DNA from 4 places in the Pseudoalteromonas sp. NEC-BIFX-2020_015 genome. Region 1 is predicted to be linked to each of the others. Evidence: predicted binding sites of a transcription regulator. Region 1 holds the regulator's gene; each other region holds the start of a gene.
The links. Region 1 encodes LexA, which represses DNA repair genes until DNA is damaged. Its sites were predicted from a motif close to TACTGTATNNNNATACAGTA; they were not measured.

Region 1 (4,933 bases):
TGATAAGGCGCTGGAGAAGCAACCTCCCACTCAAGACCTTCAGCACCATCCCATACTTTTGCCGGAACTTTGTCGCCACCGCGTGCGCATTTATACACCACAACAACAAACAGCAATTGTGAAAGGCCAAAAGCAAAGCCGCCAATACTAATAATCGCGTTAAAATCGGCAAATTGCAGCGCATAATCAGGGATCCGACGTGGCATACCTGCAAGACCAACAAAGTGCATTGGAAAGAACAGCACATTCACACTCACTAACGACAACCAAAAGTGCCATTTAGCCAAAGTGATATTAAACATATTACCCGTCCATTTTGGCAGCCAATAATATGCCCCCGCCATGATTGAGAAGACCGCACCTGTCACTAATACATAGTGAAAATGTGCCACCACAAAGTAAGTGTCGTGATATTGAAAATCTGCAGGAGTGATTGCCAACATTAACCCTGAGAAACCACCAATCGTAAACAGCACAATAAAGGCGATGCTAAATAACATGGGTACTTCAAAGCTAATCGAACCCCGCCACATAGTGGCTACCCAGTTAAATACCTTAACGCCCGTTGGCACCGAAATCAGCATGGTCGCATACATAAAAAATAGCTCCCCAGCGACCGGCATACCCGTCGTAAACATATGGTGCGCCCAAACAATAAAGCTCAACAACGCAATTGAGGACGTCGCGTAAACCATGGAGGCATAGCCAAATAGCCGCTTACGCGAAAAGGTAGGCACTATTGTTGAGATAATACCGAAGGCCGGTAATATCATGATGTACACCTCAGGGTGCCCGAAGAACCAGAATATGTGTTGGAACATCACCGGATCACCGCCCCCAGCCGCGTCAAAAAAGCTGGTCGCAAAGTATTTATCCGTCAGGACCATAGTCACGGCACCTGCCAATACAGGCATTACAGCAATAAGTAAAAATGCCGTTATTAGCCAAGTCCATACAAATAACGGTAGCTTCATCCAAGTCATACCTGGAGCTCGCATATTAACAATGGTCACAATGACATTGATTGCTCCCATGATTGAGCTAATTCCCATGATATGCACAGCAAACACAAAAAACGCGGTGTTATCGTTACTGTATGTAGTAGAAAGTGGTGCATAAAATGTCCAACCAAATGCAGGGCCACCACCAGGCATAAATAATGAGGCTAATAGAATTAAAAACGCGAATGGTAAAATCCAAAAACTCCAATTATTCATTCGAGGTAACGCCATATCTGGCGCACCGATCATCAAGGGCACCATCCAGTTTGCCAGCCCTGTGAAAGCAGGCATAACAGCACCAAATACCATGATCAAGCCATGTACTGTAGTCATTTGATTAAAGAAGTGAGGATCAACTAATTGTAGTCCCGGCTGAAACAACTCAGCGCGTATAACCATCGCCATCGCGCCACCAATTAAAAACATGGTCAACGAGAAAATTAAATATAAGCTGCCAATGTCTTTATGGTTAGTTGTGTACAACCAACGCTTAAACCCTTTTGCAGGGTGATGATGTCCGCCGTCATGATGCCCAGCTTCATTATGTTGTTGCTCTGTTACGCTACTCATTATTTAGCCTCCGAAGTTGCATCAATCGCGGCTTGTATTTGACTCGGTTGAATCATATCCCCAGTATCATTACCCCATGCATTACGTTTATAGGTAACGACAGCTGCCAATTGCTTAATTGATAACTGCTTAACAAATGCTTGCATCGCAGTACCTGGGCGACCATTAATCACCACATCAATATGATCATTAATATCCCCCAACACCACAGGATTACCTTTGAGCGCAGGAAATACACCTGGTAAACCCATTCCTGTTGGTTGATGGCATGCAGCGCAACTAGCCATATACACTTGCTCTCCCAACACCATTAACTCCTCTTTAGGGAGGGTTTGGTCAAGCAGGGCTGCATCTGCTGCTGCTGCCGTTTTTTTGGCTTGCTTCGCTTGTTGCAACCAATCGGTAAACGCTTGCTCAGACTTAGCCTCAACAACAACAGGCATAAAACCATGATCTTTACCACATAGCTCAGCACACTGACCTCGATAAATTCCCTCTTCATTAATTTTGGTCCACGTTTCATTGATAAAGCCAGGGTTTGCATCTTTTTTAACAGCAAAATCAGGTACCCACCAAGAGTGGATAACATCGTCTGAAGTCATCAAAAAACGTACTTTTTTATTAATTGGTAATACCAATGGCTTATCAACTTCAAGTAGATAGGTGTTTGTTTTATCTGCTTGGTTGGAAATTTGATCTTGAGGGGTTGATAGAATAGAGTAAAAAGCAACGTCTTCACCCATGTATTCATAATGCCACTTCCACTGCGACCCCGTAATTTTAATGGTCAAATCAGCTTTGCTGGCATCTTCCATCGAAATTAGAGTTTTAGTAGCGGGTACCGCCATAGCGATTAAGATTACAAATGGTATTGCCGTCCAGAGGATTTCTACTTTTGTACTTTCATGGAATTGGGCAGGTTTTGCCCCTTTTGATTTTCGGTGATGGATTAGTGCCCAAAACATAACCGCGAACACAATTACACCAATCACACAACATATAATAAATATTGTCATGTGCAGTTGATAAACATCATTACTTATATCTGTTACGCCCTTTCGCATATTAAATTGGCTATTTGCCAATACTTGCTGCGGTAGAACAAACAATATAAGCCACAAGGTAGAGCTCAGTTTACCCATGTGACGACTCCTTTGAATGCTATTGCAAAAATGCAAAGCGAAAAGGCGGCACTGCTATTAAATCGCGCCAATTCGTTTATTGTTATTTTAACTGAAAGTTAACAATTTATTTATGCCACAGGCATAAACACACTCATTAAAGAGCAATTGTTAATACAGTGTATTAACCAATTAGTTAAAAAATGAACAATTAGCAAGTTTTAATGGCAATTAAATTTTATTTTACTGCAAAAATAACAACTAAAAATCAGCGCGTTATTTTCCAAAGGAAGGTAATATTAAATAGCTAAAAGCAGTGGATAAGTAGGGGTAATAAGGCTTTGAATGGTACTTACAAGTGTGGGTTCTAATATATTAGGGGTTAAAAAATGTAAAGCATCAAACTTCATCTATTTGATGCCACTCTATGAAAAAGTTATTACATCCAATCGGCGTTACGAATAACACCAACAGCCAAACCTTCTATATTGAAAGATTCATGCTCTAGATCAACTTCAATTGCGCAGAAGTCATCATTTTCAGCATGTAAGAAAACTTTTTTCCCAGCTTTTTCAATACGCTTAACGGTTACATCATCATCAACACGTGCCACCACTACTTGGCCATTTTCAGCCACTTGAGTACGATGTACAGCTAATAAATCACCATCCATAATGCCAATATCTTTCATACTCATGCCCTGTACACGCAGTAAAAAGTCAGCAGCTGGCTTAAATAACAGCGGATCAACTTGGCAATGGCTTTCAACATGTTGCTCAGCCAATATTGGTTCACCCGCGGCCACCCTACCAATAAGCGGTAAACCTAGTTGCTCTGGCTCATCTTCTTCAACCAGTTGAATACCTCGGCTTGCACCAGGTTTCATTTTAATCACACCTTTTTTAGCAAGTGCTTTTAAATGCTCTTCTGCCGCATTTGCACTTTTAAAACCTAGCGTCTGCGCAATTTCTGCACGCGTTGGTGGCATGCCTGTATCTTTGATAAAAGCTTTAATAAGTTCGAGAATTTGAGCTTGGCGATTCGTTAATGGGCGCATACAACTGGGTTTCCATACAGTACATTTAACTGTGAGTATATACAGTTATATGAAAATCGCAAATTTAAATTGGCTTAAATAAAACCATAAATATTGATTGAATTTATTAGTATGAAGTTACCGATATGAATGTTAAAAAGTATAAAGTAAATTTAAACCCATTGGAGAATATGAACATATGAGTATTTGGTATCAACCTATCACCCTTGAACAATGCAAAAGTCTTGATAACGGTATAAGTGGACAAGGCACATTAATGAAAACCATGGGCATTGAGATTAGTGAAATTGGTGACGATTACCTCGTTGCAACTATGCCAGCCATCCCTGAGCATCATAACCCAATGGGAATAGTGCACGGTGGTGCTAATGTTGTTTTAGCTGAAACCGTCGCCAGTTATGCCGCTAATTTTGTGGTCGATTTCACAAACTTTTACTGCGTTGGACAAGAGATCAATGCGAACCATTTGAAAGCATCACGTAATGGCACGTTAACAGCAATAGCTAAGCCACTGCATTTGGGTAAGCGGACATCAGTATGGGAAGTAAAAATAACCAACAGCCGAGGTGAATTATGCTGCGTATCGAGGATGACCGCAGCAGTTGTTGAGCGTAAAATTAGCTCTGAACAGGATAAATAGTAATTTCAACACCGGCACCTATTGCAGATATGCGTAACAAGGTATCAACCTGTAATGCTTGATTAAAGCACTTTGGCGAGGTACCTGATTCAAAGCCAAGATCAAAAGTACGCTTTGAGCACGATAACCATTGTTTTAATGCTGCACGCGAACACGACTCTATTAACTCGCATAAGTGATTAATCGCCTTATCAGGAGAGGTTACTTCTCCTTTAGATTCAATGCGTGCAAGCTGTCGGTACTCATCTTTATCATAATGTAAAACCACAGCACTCTTTTTTAAGTCTGCAACTAACAGGCTAATATCTTGTTTGGATTCAAGCTCAAGATCTACATTTAAAAATTGAATTTCCGACATTATTTCTCTTTTATCTCACATTAAAAACAATGCAAACTTTAACCTATTTTTGCTTTTATACCAAATAATCTATCCCCAAGTCACCTCAAGATACATAATTCAACGTTTTATCTAAGCTAAAATCTACATGCGACAATTTGCCACATTGGCAAACCGAGTATAGCTTATAAAATACCGCGCTGAAAA
Region 2 (4,933 bases), on a different contig from region 1:
AATGCTCGTTATCTTCTTGTCCATGCCATTCTTTAATATAGCTACCGTCTTTGTAGCCATGATCTTGACGGAAAAAGTTAAGCGTATTTTTACCTACATAACCACGGTATAAATCATCAATATCCATACCTATTTGCACCATGCAACCTGCGAATGCAGCAGCGTTAAAGGTTTTATCTGCAACAGCTGACGCCGCTAGAATTTCTAATGTTTGTTTGAAGTCATCAGCTTGCTGCGGTGCACTTAACTGTTGTTCAAGTTGCTTAGCTAAATCTAAGTAACTAGTTTTACCATCAATGCGTAGCGATAAACCAAAATGAAAAATATCAACAAGCTCTAAAATAACTTGTTCGGTATCTGGAGTTTGCTTTTTCCACCATTTCCAACCGTAATGATCAAGCATTTCAGCGCATTCAACCCAAATAGCACGATTCCACTCAAACCCTTGGCTAAACCATTGGTCATGTACTTTAGTATTCATGGCATTTTGCATTTCTAGCATCACTACTAGTTTACTTAAATTGGCAGACATTTCGATCCCAGTTACTCTATTTAATTACTGCTAATAATACAGATAAATTAAGTTTGATGAAATTGTTTATCTTGCTAGTCTGTCATCTAAGCCGCACGTTTCAAAAATTACCAAGGGAATTACATGCTAAAACCTATTTTATTTGCTTGCTCTATGCTTATAACAGCATCGGTATCAGCTGCAACCGCAACGAATATTGCCTCAGCAGCTGAAAAAGTCAGCCCACTGATGCCTGGACTGACTATACCTGCAACAACATTAAAGAATAAAGATGGTCACAATGTTGATCTTACTGAGCGTTTTGCAGAAAAAACAACGGTGTTAATAGTGTATCGAGGTGGCTGGTGCCCGTATTGCTCAAAGCAACTTGCGAGTATACAAAAAATAGAAGCTGAACTAGCTGAATTAGGTGCACAAATTATTGCAATCTCACCAGACAGCCCTGAAAAGCTCGCTGAGAGTAAAATTGACTCCCCTAATTATCAGTTACTTTCTGACGATAGCCTTACCTTAAGCCAAGCGCTTGGCCTTGCATTTTATTTAGATGATAAAACAGCGACTATTTACCGTAATAAACTAGGGGTGAATTTTGTGTCCCTTGATGGTAAAGCTAAAGTTGCACTGCCTGTGCCTGCGGTATTTGTGGTAGATAAAAAAGGGCTCGTGCATTTTCAATACGCTAACCCTAACTATAAAGTACGTCTGACCGAAAATTTATTACTTGCTGCTGTTAAATCAGTGTCTGAGCAGTAATATAGCCAAATAGCAGAGCCTATGCTCTGCTTACCTTCCTGTAGTAAATTCTTGCCATGAATTAATCAAATCAATAAAGTCTTCAAACCCACAACCACTGCTTAAACCATTTTCTTCAAGCATTAGCTCATCGTCTTGATATGCGATTAAATCTTCAGAATCTTGGTGTAATGCGTGCGCTTCAAAAATAGCTTCGTCTTTATTTAAGATCAAATCAATTTCTTGCCCTTTTAAAGTCAATGGCTCAAAGCTACTTGCAACTGATGCTATTAATGCTTGTACCATGGCTATTTTTTCTTTACCAATTTCTTCGTTAAGCCAACGGCCTATTACTGCATGTTCGCTGCTAATTTTAATGCGCAGGCCACTGATTGGATCGCGTATAAATTGATATTCCATATATATCACTTATGAACCTATAATTATGCAATTATACCCAAATTGTAAAAGCACAACACCAAAAACAATAATAGCGCCAAAGGGCGCTATTATTAACTTCTAACGTCATGATCTATAGCGAGCGGCATCAATTATCGACCATAAGTAAATAATAGGTACTAGTACAAAACCGATTAATACATAAACAAGCGCATAACTTATAATGATGGCTAGTGCAAAAAAGATAGCCGACAAAATACGTCCTTGCACCAACTGCCCTAAACCTGGGAAAAAGATATTACAAATTGCCGCAATTACATTACCGCCAGAACCTTGATCTGCCATGTTAACCTCAATTATTAATTTAATTTCTTATTAGATACTTACACACATCATGCCAATTATTAAAACCGATTAAAATCAAAAACTTAAAATAACATAGCATCATTTCTTTTTACCAAAATCGTTATTTTCACTAAATATAAGTCAAATTTACTACGGCAACATTATCATACGCATGATAGCTTAGCTAAAAAACTCACTAAATAGAATAAAGAACATTTTTTAAATTAACTGTTTATAAAAACAGTATTTTATTTAGCCTAACAAAAACACCTGTTATACTGCTTTCAATATTGATTGAAAAGGCGTGATGATGGACGTTTCAGAATTACTCGATGGCTTAAATGACAAACAACGGGATGCCGTAGCTGCTCCACTACAAAATATGTTGGTGCTCGCTGGTGCTGGCTCTGGTAAAACTCGAGTACTGGTTCATCGTATCGCGTGGTTAATGCAAGTTGAGCAAGCTTCGGCTTACAGTATTTTTGCGGTAACCTTTACTAATAAAGCAGCTAAAGAAATGCGCTCTCGCGTTGAAGAAGCCCTTCAAGCTCCTGTTGGTGGAATGTGGATTGGTACTTTCCATGGCTTATCACACCGTATTTTACGCGCCCATCATCGCGAAGCTAATTTGCCAGAGGCATTTCAGATTTTAGACTCTGACGACCAGCTGCGCATGATCAAGCGCTTATTAAAAGCCATGAATATTGATGATAAAAAATGGCCTGCTAAACAGTTTGGTTGGTATATCAGTGCCAAAAAAGACGAAGGCCTGCGCCCTAAAGATATTCAAGCTTATGACATCAACGAACAAATGATGTTAAAAGTGTATACCGCTTATCAGGAAGCATGTGACCGTGCCGGTTTAGTCGATTTTGCAGAAATTTTACTACGCAGTTTTGAAGTTATAAAAAATAACCCCACCTTGCTTCGTCATTACCAGCAACGCTTTGCCCACATGTTAGTTGACGAGTTTCAAGATACTAATACTATTCAATATGCATGGCTTAAATTGCTGGCAGGCGACACTAATAGTATTATGATTGTTGGCGATGATGACCAAAGTATTTACGGCTGGCGTGGTGCTAAAATTGAAAACATTAAACGTTTTTTAACCGACTTTAAGGCCGAAACTATTCGCCTAGAACAAAATTATCGTTCTACTGCCACCATTCTAAAAGCGTCTAATGCACTCATTCAAAATAACTCAGATCGTATGGGAAAAAGCCTCTGGACTGATGGTAATGATGGTGAGCCAATCTCAGTTTATGCTGCCTTTAACGAATTAGATGAAGCACGCTTTGTTAGTAGTAAATTACGCAGCTGGTTGAACGCGGGGAACGCCCTGCAAGATGCCGCTATTTTGTACCGTAGTAATGCACAATCACGCGTTCTCGAAGAAGCTATGCTCCAAGAAGGTTTAAAATACCGCATTTATGGCGGTATGCGCTTCTTTGAACGTCAAGAAATTAAAGATGCACTCGCATATTTACGCTTAGTAGGTAATCGCCAAGACGATGCCGCTTTTGAGCGAGTAATTAACACCCCAGCCCGTGGTATAGGTGATAAAACCCTGAGCCATATACGCGACTGTGCCCGTAGCGAATCATTACCATTGTGGTACGCCGCTAAAGCGATTGTTGAGCAACAACATTTATCAGGCCGTGCAGCAACCGTTGTTACTAAGTTTGTTGAACTAGTAGAGCATATTGAAGATAAAATTAGCGATCTCACGTTAGAAGAGCAAGCCAAATACGCGATTCAAACATCAGGTTTGATGGCGATGTATCAGGCTGAAAAAGGTGAAAAAGGCCGCGCTCGTGTAGAAAATTTAGAGGAGCTGATCAGTGCCTGTGGCCAATATGAGCTGCCGGAAGATGAAGAGTATAGCTCTCCTTTACAAGGTTTTTTAGCACACACCTCACTCGAGTCTGGCGATGGTCAAGCACAAGAGCATGAAGATGCGGTGCAAATGATGACCTTACACTCAGCGAAAGGTCTAGAGTTTCCACTGGTATTTATGGTAGGTGTTGAAGAAGGTATGTTCCCTTCACAACAAAGTAATGAAGAGTCAGGTCGCTTAGAAGAAGAACGTCGCCTTTGTTATGTAGGCATGACTCGTGCGATGGAAAAACTGTATATCAGTCACGCCGAGACTCGCCGCCTTTACGGGCAAGAAAAATACCACAGCCCGTCACGTTTTTTACGCGAAATGCCTGAGGATTGCATTGAAGAAATTCGCATTAAAACACAAGTATCACGCCCACCTGCATCAGGACGTTTTAGCTCATCAGTAAGTCATGCCACATTTGAAGAAAGTGGTTTTAACTTAGGCCAACATGTGTTACATGCAAAGTTTGGTATGGGAACAGTTATTAACTATGAAGGTAGTGGTGCACAATCTCGCGTACAAGTGAATTTTGATGATTTTGGTAGTAAGTGGTTAGTAACTGTTTATGCACGACTACAAGCTATTTAACTCGCTACTACAAAATACTCTAACGCAACTTGCCTATGCTAAGCATAGGCAGTTGCTCTTAATTACTGGCGAACAAAATTGGTGTTATCAGCAAGCTAATGAATTACTCAACCAACTTAACAACCCGCATGTAAAAGTATTATCAAGCAGTCCTGATCTCACAAACAGTGTTTGGCCCGAACATACTCACCAGATTCTCGGCCAAGAATTTCAACATGTTATTTATGATGGGTTTAGTGGATTAGTACCTGATAAGTTTGCAGCCCTCAGTGGCACTGTCCAGGCTGGCGGGTTGTTTATTCTACTGTTACCTGAGCTTAATGAGTTACACCATTGGTGCGACCCTGCACTTACTGCGTTTCAATCATTTGAAACGCAGCAACAATACAGTTATTTTAACCAACGCTTCGCACGTTTACTCTGTAACGATCTATTACTGCATTTGAGCC
Region 3 (4,933 bases), on a different contig from region 1:
ATCGCGAGTAAATATTTACGGTCCATATAATCAAAGCCGCTTTTATCTACGTCAATCATATTAAGCGCAAGCTCTGCAACCTCGGCATTAACTGTACCGTCTGATTTAACTTGCGTGTAATCACGCACTCGGCGTAACAGACGATTAGCAATTCGCGGAGTACCCCGTGAACGTTTAGCGATTTCGATTGCACCATCATCGCACATTTCTAAATTTAAATAATGCGCAGAGCGCCCCACAATCGTCGACAAGTCAGCCACTGAATAAAACTCTAAACGCTGTACTATACCAAAACGATCTCTCAGCGGTGATGTTAACGATCCCGCACGAGTTGTAGCGCCTATCAAAGTAAATGCAGGTAAATCAAGCTTTATTGAGCGAGCAGCTGGGCCTTCACCTATCATTAAATCTAACTGGTAATCTTCCATCGCTGGATAGAGGATCTCTTCAACTTGTGGACTGAGGCGATGAATTTCGTCAATAAACAGAACATCACCATCTTCAAGGTTTGTAAGCAATGCCGCTAAATCGCCAGCTTTTTCAAGCACAGGCCCTGAGGTTGTTTTAATACTTACACCTAGCTCGTTGGCAACAATATTGGCTAATGTTGTTTTACCTAACCCCGGCGGGCCAAATATTAATAAATGATCAAGGGCTTCATCTCGGCTTCGTGCAGCTTCAATAAAAATTTCCATTTGCTGCTTAACATGTGGCTGACCTGTGTAGTCGGCTAAAAGTTTTGGTCTAATTGCACGATCAACAACATCTTCATTACTTTGTTCGGTGGCATCTATTAAGCGATCCGCTTCAATCATGGTTTACTCACAACATTGATTTAAGAGACTCTTTGATCAGAACCTCTGTAGACATATCTGGCTTGCTAATCGCTTTAACCGTTTTTTGTGCTTGCGCCAACTTATAGCCCAATGAAACGAGTGCAGAAATTGCATCATCAGCCGCATTATTCGCAATTAAAGCATCTGATGCGGGCTGTATTACTGCATTATCACTAAATGGCGTGAATAAGTCATTACCCCAATCTTTTAAGCGGTCTTTCATTTCAAGTACAAGGCGTTCTGCGGTTTTTTTGCCAACACCCGGTAATTTCACTAAGCTAGTTGCGTCTTCATTGTTCACACAGGTTACAAATTGCTTAGCCGACATTCCTGATAAAATAGCTAAGCCTAATTTTGGTCCAACCCCATTTGCTTTAAGTAATTCACGAAATAAAGCGCGTTCAGTTTTGTTATTAAAACCAAATAATAGCTGCGCATCTTCTCTCACCACAAAATGAGTGTAAACAATTGCCGTTTCACCAATATTGGGTAAATCATAAAAACACGTCATTGGCATGTTTACCTCGTAACCTACTCCAGAGACTTCAAGTAAGATCTCAGGTGGTTGCTTCTCTACCAATATACCGTTTAATCGACCTATCATTATTATTTCCTTAGCCTTCCTCTAACGGTTTTACTGGCACTGCCCGCTAGCTTTATTAAGTTTTGATTAGAATGTGCATGACAAATAGCAATTGCCAGTGCATCCGCTGCATCGGCTTGCGGCGTACCTGGCAGCTTTAAAATATTTTTTACCATCTGTTGTACTTGTGATTTATCTGCACCACCATGGCCAACAACAGCTTGTTTAATTTGCCTTGCTGAATATTCAAATACGGGTAATTCAGCCACAGCAGCTCCGACAATAGCCGCTCCTCGGGCCTGCCCTAGTTTAAGTGCTGAATCAGGGTTATGCGCCATAAATACTTTTTCAATCGCAAACTGTTCTGGCGAAAATTGCGCTATTAATTGGCTAATACCTTGAAAGATCATTTTTAAGCGAATAGGAAATTCGTGATCCGCCAGTTTTATACATCCACTGCCTAAATAGGTAAATTTTGCACCTTGATGAGCAATGACCCCATAGCCCGTCAACCGCGAACCTGGATCAATCCCTAAAATAATAGCCAAGCTCTTGCCCAATAAATATAACTTACTAATAAAGTAATAATGCCAGAGCACTGTATAAATTACCAGTGTATTGTGAATGCAAAAACCCGCAATTGCGGGTTTTTGTGTTAATACTATAAAATGAGTCGCAATATTAACCGAGCGAGCGCAGTAAACCTTGGGTATTTTTACGCATTGTTCGAGCAATCATAAAGTAGCCTAAAACAGCCACAAATGTGCCCCCCACTAAAGGACCGATGATCCAAATATGCGGGTGTAATTTACCGGCTAAATCAAACATTTCTCGTTGCACAATAAATAACGCGACATCACTCACTAGAGCCGCAACAAAGCCAGCCGCACTGCCGAGTAATAAAAACTCGTATAATGTCGCATTTTTTATTAATCGGCCTTTTGCACCTAGGGTGCGTAAAATCACTATTTCTTGCATTCGCTCCCCTAAGCTTGCTTGCACTTGCGAAATTAAAACTAGCGCCCCACAAAGCACCACAATGGCAAGTACAAAGCCAATTGCCAATGATACTTGCGAAATAGTCGATTGAATTTGTTTAACAAAACTATCAACATCAATAGCATTAACCGTTGGGTAAGTACGTAACAATTCACTAAAGTCACGTTTTTGATCCGTCTCTATACGAACTGAAGAAATATATGTAGCAGGAAAATCAGCCAATACATCCGGACTCAAAATGATAAAAAAGTTTGGCTTTAAGGTGGCCCAATTTACTTTACGAACACTCGTTATTTTTGCATCAAACGATTGTGCGCCAATTAAAAACGTTAATGTATCACCGAGTTTTACGTCTAAGCGCGCCAGCATTGATTCTTCAATTGATGCTTCACCCGTCGCATTTTCAGAAAACCACTCGCCATCGATGATCTCATTTTGCGCTGGTGATTGTGTTAACCAGGTTAAATTAAGCTCTCGCCCGATGCCAGAGCGCGCTTCTTCATCTTTTTTCTCATTATCTTGCAATGATACTTCACGCGCTACAAGTTCACCATTTACCGCATTAACACGCCCGCGAATAGTTGGGTAAAACTCTGACACTTGAATTTTCTTTTGCGCTAAATAGTCAGTTATTACGGGTAATTCAGACTCCGTAATATTAACTAAAAATGCATTAGGTGCGTCATTCGGTAATTGTGACTGCCAATCAGCAATCATGTCGTTTTTAAGTACCACCAAAAATAAAAGTAATTTAATCGCTAATGCAAAGCTAATAAGTTGCACTGAATTTGCATTTGCGCGCTTTTGAATTGATGCAATCGCCAACGACCAACTATTGCCTGGGCGTAAACCTAATTTGCGTCCGCCCCCAAAGATGATCCGTGAGACCAAAAACAACAAACCAATAAGCACCAATGTTGAAACAAACAAAATTGCAGTAATTTTTAAGTTATTACTAAATAACCACATTAATAAAAACACAGTCATTGCAGACATGGCTAAATGTACTTTACTAACAAGTAATCTATCCCCTAAATTACGACGCAACACTCGCAGCGGCGGTATATCAAATAAGTCTAACAACGGCTTAATTGAGAACATCACAGCACAAATCACGCCTGTACTAATTGCCGTTATCCAAGGTTTAATACCCGCAGCAGGTAATGTATTATTCATAGATTTAGCTAAATAGTTCGCTGCAATATCTTGTAAACCAAAGCCTATGAGCAAGCCAATAAGCACAGATAAAGCGCACACCATTGATAAATGCAATAAGTAAATTTTGCGGATCATGTCGCGGCTACCGCCAAGGGTCTTCATCATCGCGACGGGATCGTATTGACGCTCACAATAACGCTTAGCAGAAACTGCAATAGCCACAGCAGCTAAAATAATGCCTAATAAACCTGCTAACAATAAAAAGCTTTCAGCACGGTTTAAGCTATTAGCGATAGGAGATTGACGGTCTTTTACACCATACCATTGCTGATTTTCTTTTATTTGTGGCTTAAGCCAAGCATAAAAGGCATTAATATCAGACTCTTCACCAGCGTATAATTGACGATAGAACACTCGGCTTCCAGGCTGCACAACTTGCGTTTTTTCAATGTCGGCGCTATTTAACAAAACACGGCGACTGCTTGAAAAAATATTAAAAGGTGCATCAGGCTCTTCCACTAATACTTTTTCAATTGTAAATTGCGCTGCGCCGAGTTCAACCGTGTCGCCCACTTTTACATTTAACGCGTAAAAAACAGATTCACTAAACCACACATTGCCCGCACTTGGCCCTTGATTTACAATTTCAACCTGTGCATCTAAACGAGCCTTAATTTTTAACTCACCTTTGAGCGGGTATCCAGGCGATACAGCTTTAACAGAGCTTAATTGCATTTCATCATTAGCAAACAACATGGTATCAAAATAAGTTAACTTGGCTGTTTTTAAATTCTGCGAATGTGCTTTTTCTAAATACGATTGTGGTAAAGCGTGACTGCTGGCAAGTACTCTATCCGCTGCGATAAATGCACTGCTTTTTTGCGCAATACTTTGGCCTATTCTGTCTGTAACCATAGATAAAGTAAGTACAGTCAAAACGGCTAATGCAATGGCAGCACAAATAACCGTGAGTTCACCACGGCGAAATTCACGAAAAAATAGTTTTAATGCTAATTTAGCCCACATCAGCAAGAACCTCGCTGGTATCTTTTACCAGTTTACCCGCCTCAATTTGCAAAACATACTGGCATTTCGCAGCAAGTGCCTCATCGTGAGTCACCAGTATTAGCGTTGTGCCATGTTGTTCATTAAGCTCAAAAAGTAAAGACTCAATCAATTTACCATTTTTACTGTCTAGGTTTGCTGAAGGCTCATCGGCAAATAATATTTTAGGCGTACCAATAAACGCACGGGCAATGGCTACACGCTGCTGCTCTCCGCCTGATAGTTGTGATGGGTAATGTTCTATGCGATGGCTTAACCCTACTTTTTCAAGTAAATCTAACGCTTGTTGTTT
Region 4 (4,933 bases), on a different contig from region 1:
CAAAAATGCCATGCCTGTATCTTTAAATTTATTATGATTTATTGCGAGTAACTCAGTAAAGCGTGCGCGAGTGAGCGATAATCTAATTAGTTCTGCAGGTTTATCTGCGGCAACTTGAGATGCAAAAAGTAGCGATAAAAACTTTTTAATTTCTTGTGCGCCTAAAACAATTAAGGCTTGTTTTATGGTATTTATTTCAGCTCTTCGTTTGAATGCAGCAGAATTACTATAGCGCAGAAGTTTGTAAGATAAGTTTACATCTCTTTCAAAAACTTCAGTAATTTTCTTTAAGTTTAAGTCAACAGTCGACGTTTCATAGAGTAATTCAGCAAGTGCCATTTCTGATGGAGGCAGTGTTTTACTTTGTACCATTTCAGGTTTAGAAAAGAAAAACCCTTGAAAGTATGTAAACCCTAGTTCAAGTGCTAATTGATACTTTTCGTATGTTTCGACTTTCTCAGCCAATAATTTAATTTGTGGGAATGGCTTAATTGCTTCAATAACTTCATGGATAGTATCAAGTTCACAGGTCAAAAAATCGATTTTGATGATATCAATAAAAGGGTAAAAATGACGCCATACAGGCTGGTGAATATAATCATCAAGCGCTAGGGTATAGCCTTTTTCTTTTAAGTCTTTGACTAAAGAAAGTAAACGTTTCCCTGGTTGAATTGTCTCTAATATTTCGACCACAATTTGTTCTTTGCCTAATAGAGTAGGGTAGCCTTTTTGCAGTGTGTCGAGTGTAAAGTTTATAAAAGCAGGTTTGTTATCGGTTAAATCTTCTAAACCAAAGTTAAACTGGCTGCCCTCAATTAGTCGCGAGGTCGCTTCATCGCCATCGATGTTGGGAAATACATTATCAACGCCATCACGAAATAGTAACTCGTAACCTACAAGTTTTTTTTCACGGTCTAGAATTGGTTGGCGCGCAGCATAAAAATACATAAACAACAGATCCACATCAGTTAAACGATTACATCAGCAATATAAGGTAAAACATAGCAAATAGCATTAACTATATTTTCAAAATTAAACCTATAGTATTGGTGTGTACCAGTGTAAATACCCAAACCACCTCAAGATGCGAGCTTCAGTTGGAATTAAAAGCGATTTAGGCAAGACATTGATTGCAAGTAATAGTGGTTCTATTGTTAAAATCAATAACGCAGTATAAATCGCTTTTAAACCAACCCCTTGGGCGTTTCACAGGCACTTACTCTCATCGTTGTTACTTCTTAAAATGGATTGCCATTGTTGCAAAGTAACGCCTTGATATTAAGCGCCTGTGAAACGCTGAATTCTGCATCTTGAGGTGGCTTGGGTATAGATCTTATCCTAGGGTAAATAGTCATTAATTTCCATTGATATACACTAAATTTACTGCTTTTCACAAAAAATCAGAATGTTCTCATATGGTTGCTAGATTAGTCGTACTAATTGGAGTTATTTACCCTTAGCATGATATAGTCAAGCACTAGGTTGGTTTTTACACCAATAATGTCTTATTTATAGCATTGATTTGCGAGTCATTATTAGGATTAAATGCCTGATTTAAACTTCTTTATCGGAGGCGAATTTGGAAACTGGAATGATTATTTCTTTGGCAGCATACTTTATTGTAATGCTCGGCATTGGTTTGTATGCATATAAACAGTCAACCAGCGATGTGTCGGGTTACATGCTTGGTGGTCGTAGTTTATCACCAGGTGTAGCTGCATTATCTGCAGGTGCATCAGATATGAGTGGCTGGATCTTGATGGGGCTACCTGGCGCTATGTTTGTTACTGGGTTTAGCAGTACATGGATTGCGTTAGGCTTAATTATCGGCGCATGGTTAAACTACTTTTTGGTCGCACCGCGATTACGTGTTTATACTGAAAAAGCGAATGACTCTATTACTATCCCAGATTACTTTTCAAATCGTTTTAACGACAACAGTAACTTACTGCGAGTAGTGTCTGCGGTTGTGATTATTGTTTTCTTTACTTTATATACCTCATCAGGTGTAGTGGCTGGTGGTAAATTATTTGAAAGTTCATTTGGTTTAAGTTATGAAATGGGACTTTATATTACAACAGGTGTTGTAGTTTTATATACTTTATTCGGTGGTTTTTTAGCGGTAAGCCTGACTGATTTTGTACAAGGTTGTATTATGTTCATTGCTTTAATTTTAGTACCTACGGTGACTTATACATTACTAGAACAGCCTTTAACATCAACACTTAACAGTATTAACCCGCAAATGCTGCAATGGATTGGGGCAGGTTCTTTGGTGAGTATTATATCAGCAATGGCATGGGGGTTAGGCTATTTTGGCCAGCCGCATATTATTGTTAGATTTATGTCTGTTCGAAGCGTCAAAGATATGCCTACCGCACGTCGTATAGGTATGAGCTGGATGATAGTTGCAGCGCTAGGTGCGGTAGCTACGGGTTTATGTGGAGCTGCATATGCCTATGAAAATGGCATCGTTGTTGATGATCCAGAAACAATATTTCTTGTTTTATCTGAATTACTTTTCCACCCACTTATTGCAGGCTTTTTATTAGCCGCTATATTAGCGGCAATTATGAGTACAATATCTTCGCAACTATTAGTGAGCTCAAGCTCGTTAACAGAAGATTTTTATAAGACATTTATTCGTCGAGATGCCACAGATAAAGAGCTTGTATTAGTAGGGCGAATTAGTGTTGCTTTAGTTGCTATTTGTGCCATTTACTTAGCGTATGATAGAGATAGTTCTATTTTAGACTTAGTAAGCAACGCATGGGCTGGTTTTGGCGCTGCATTTGGTCCACTGGTTCTATTTAGTTTATATTGGAAAAGAATGAACTTTGAGGGCGCATTAGCTGGTATGGTCGTCGGTGCTGTAACCGTGTTAGTGTGGTTTTATGCGCCGATAGAGGTTAATGGTGAACATATCAGTAAGTTAATTTACGGTATTGTTCCTGGGTTTATTTTATCAAGTATTGCAATTGTTGCTGTAAGCTTAACAGCAGCAGCGCCGAGTGAAAAAATTACGCTATTGTTTGATGATGTCGAGAAATCGCTTTAATCATAATGTGTAATTAAGAATAAAAAAGGAGCTAATTAGCTCCTTTTTTATTTGTATTTTAGCTAAACGTTAACTGGCTGCTTTTTCTTCTGTGTTTTTCAGATCAGTAACGCTACTTGCTTCTTTTTTAGATTTTGCAGATGAAGCCTTAATTGGTACTTCTTTTGCGCCTTTCAAAACATTCATGAAATCATCTTTGCTTTTTGCAATCTCAAGTGCGAGCGATTCAATTTGTTGCTCGCTTAAAGGCACATCGACCTTTTCTAGCATCGCCTCAAGTGATTCAGCGATATCGAGCATCTTGTCATACGCGTCAGCTTCTTTTTTAGTAGTAAACGTCATACGCTCGACTCCGTTTCTTTCTACAACATATTTAACAACAACAGCCATGATTTCTCCTGCCAACTTGCTTGGTGAATGATAATTCACCTTGATTGATTACTGTTTTTATGTACAGTAAATGTTTGTCCGGCTATTTGCAAGTGAACATTTTTATTTTTTTATTATCGGTACGGTTGACAAGATGGACGCTATTTACTTTATTTAAAAGGTCACACTTTTTCAGTATGGCTTTAATTAAAATCAGTCAAAAAGTGAGATCGCTTTATCAACTATTAACTAAGTCCACGAATGGACATCATGGAGGAGAAACATGAAGTTTTTAACTTTAATAGTCGTATTATTTGGTTTTGCAGTCGCCTTGCCAAGTTATGCGGTCGATAATAAGCCTGCTACAGCTAAAATTGCTCAAAAAGCTGAGGTTATTAATATTAATCAAGCAAACGTTGACCAATTGGTTCAATTACCAGGTATTGGTAAATCAAAAGCGCAGGCTATTATTGATTACCGTACTAAGCAGGGTAAATTTAAATCACTAGGTGAGCTTACTCAGGTTAAAGGTATTGGTGACAAAATCGTTGCAAAATTAGAAGGAAAAGTAACGCTTTAATTACAAAGGCGAGCTATTGCTCGCCTTGTTTCTCTTTATTATATAGTTTAATAGCCTCGGCTAAAAAAGGTTTTGAAAATTGTATTTCGACGGGCGTTGTCAATATTGGATAACTTATACCTGTGACAATTAATGCAAGTATCATCAGCCAGCCATCAATATAAACGAGTGAGAAAAACAATGGAATTAATAGAGTTAGCTTAGCGATACGTAGACTGATTTTTTGCATTGGGCTTAGCATGCTAAGTGCTATTGCGATTATATCTTGTCGCTGTCGCACTTTTAGATGCTTAAGTTGAGGTAACTGGCTTGATAAAAAAGCAGGCATCATAGACTCTTCTTAATGATTAAACGAGCGAAAACAACAGTTATTAATACAATACTGAATGCTGCAAATATCACTTCCATCCAAGCAGGCATACTCATTCCTAAAAATTCCCAATCAATATTACCGCAATCACCGGTTGCAGCAAAAAAATTTGGTATCCATTCGTGTAAAGGCAGCGGGAAATTCGGCTCAAATTCACAACTAAAAGCAAATGGATCAGTCGTTGTTTGCATATCAATGTGCTCACGTGCGATCAGGTAGCCCCAAATACTGGCTGTTGCCCACGTCACAATACCTAAAAACCGAAAGATAAAATGGCTTGGTTTAATGGCGCCAATTAATCCGGCAACTAATAATCCCAGCATTGCAGTACGTTGATATATACACATAATGCAAGGCTCTAAGCCCATTTTATATTGAAAAAACAACGCAACAATTTCAAAGATAAATGCAGTCACTGCCAATAATATCCATGGAGTACGTTGCTGTGCTAAATTAGCTAACCAATTCATAAAACTTCCAATTAAAAACGCTGTAGTTAGATTATGACGTAGACGCTAAACCACACGCAAGGGTAAACATCACTTGTAGCTATAAA

Region 2: the regulator LexA is predicted to act here: its motif matches at 2,235-2,254, upstream of uvrD (DNA helicase II).
Region 3: the regulator LexA is predicted to act here: its motif matches at 2,016-2,035, upstream of ruvC (crossover junction endodeoxyribonuclease RuvC).
Region 4: the regulator LexA is predicted to act here: its motif matches at 3,498-3,517, upstream of HH219_RS08110 (YebG family protein).

The regions. Positions count from the first base shown of each region.
Region 1 is NZ_JABCJL010000029.1:43,543-48,475, reverse strand. It holds gene ctaD (cytochrome c oxidase subunit I) at 1-1,571, opposite strand, end outside; gene coxB (cytochrome c oxidase subunit II) at 1,571-2,713, opposite strand; gene lexA (transcriptional repressor LexA) at 3,132-3,749, opposite strand; gene HH219_RS18085 (PaaI family thioesterase) at 3,928-4,389, shown strand; gene HH219_RS18080 (hypothetical protein) at 4,367-4,747, opposite strand.
Region 2 is NZ_JABCJL010000051.1:2,788-7,720, forward strand. It holds gene HH219_RS21260 (dUTP diphosphatase) at 1-532, opposite strand, end outside; gene HH219_RS21265 (peroxiredoxin-like family protein) at 656-1,285, shown strand; gene HH219_RS21270 (YacL family protein) at 1,316-1,684, opposite strand; gene HH219_RS21275 (hypothetical protein) at 1,790-2,008, opposite strand; gene uvrD (DNA helicase II) at 2,319-4,484, shown strand; gene HH219_RS21285 (GNAT family N-acetyltransferase) at 4,462-4,933, shown strand, end outside.
Region 3 is NZ_JABCJL010000048.1:6,846-11,778, forward strand. It holds gene ruvB (Holliday junction branch migration DNA helicase RuvB) at 1-815, opposite strand, end outside; gene ruvA (Holliday junction branch migration protein RuvA) at 823-1,440, opposite strand; gene ruvC (crossover junction endodeoxyribonuclease RuvC) at 1,443-1,967, opposite strand; gene HH219_RS21085 (FtsX-like permease family protein) at 2,101-4,602, opposite strand; gene HH219_RS21090 (ABC transporter ATP-binding protein) at 4,592-4,933, opposite strand, start outside.
Region 4 is NZ_JABCJL010000008.1:104,918-109,850, forward strand. It holds gene HH219_RS08100 (HDOD domain-containing protein) at 1-948, opposite strand, end outside; gene putP (sodium/proline symporter PutP) at 1,580-3,058, shown strand; gene HH219_RS08110 (YebG family protein) at 3,128-3,448, opposite strand; gene HH219_RS08115 (ComEA family DNA-binding protein) at 3,711-4,007, shown strand; gene HH219_RS08120 (hypothetical protein) at 4,021-4,338, opposite strand; gene dsbB (disulfide bond formation protein DsbB) at 4,335-4,847, opposite strand.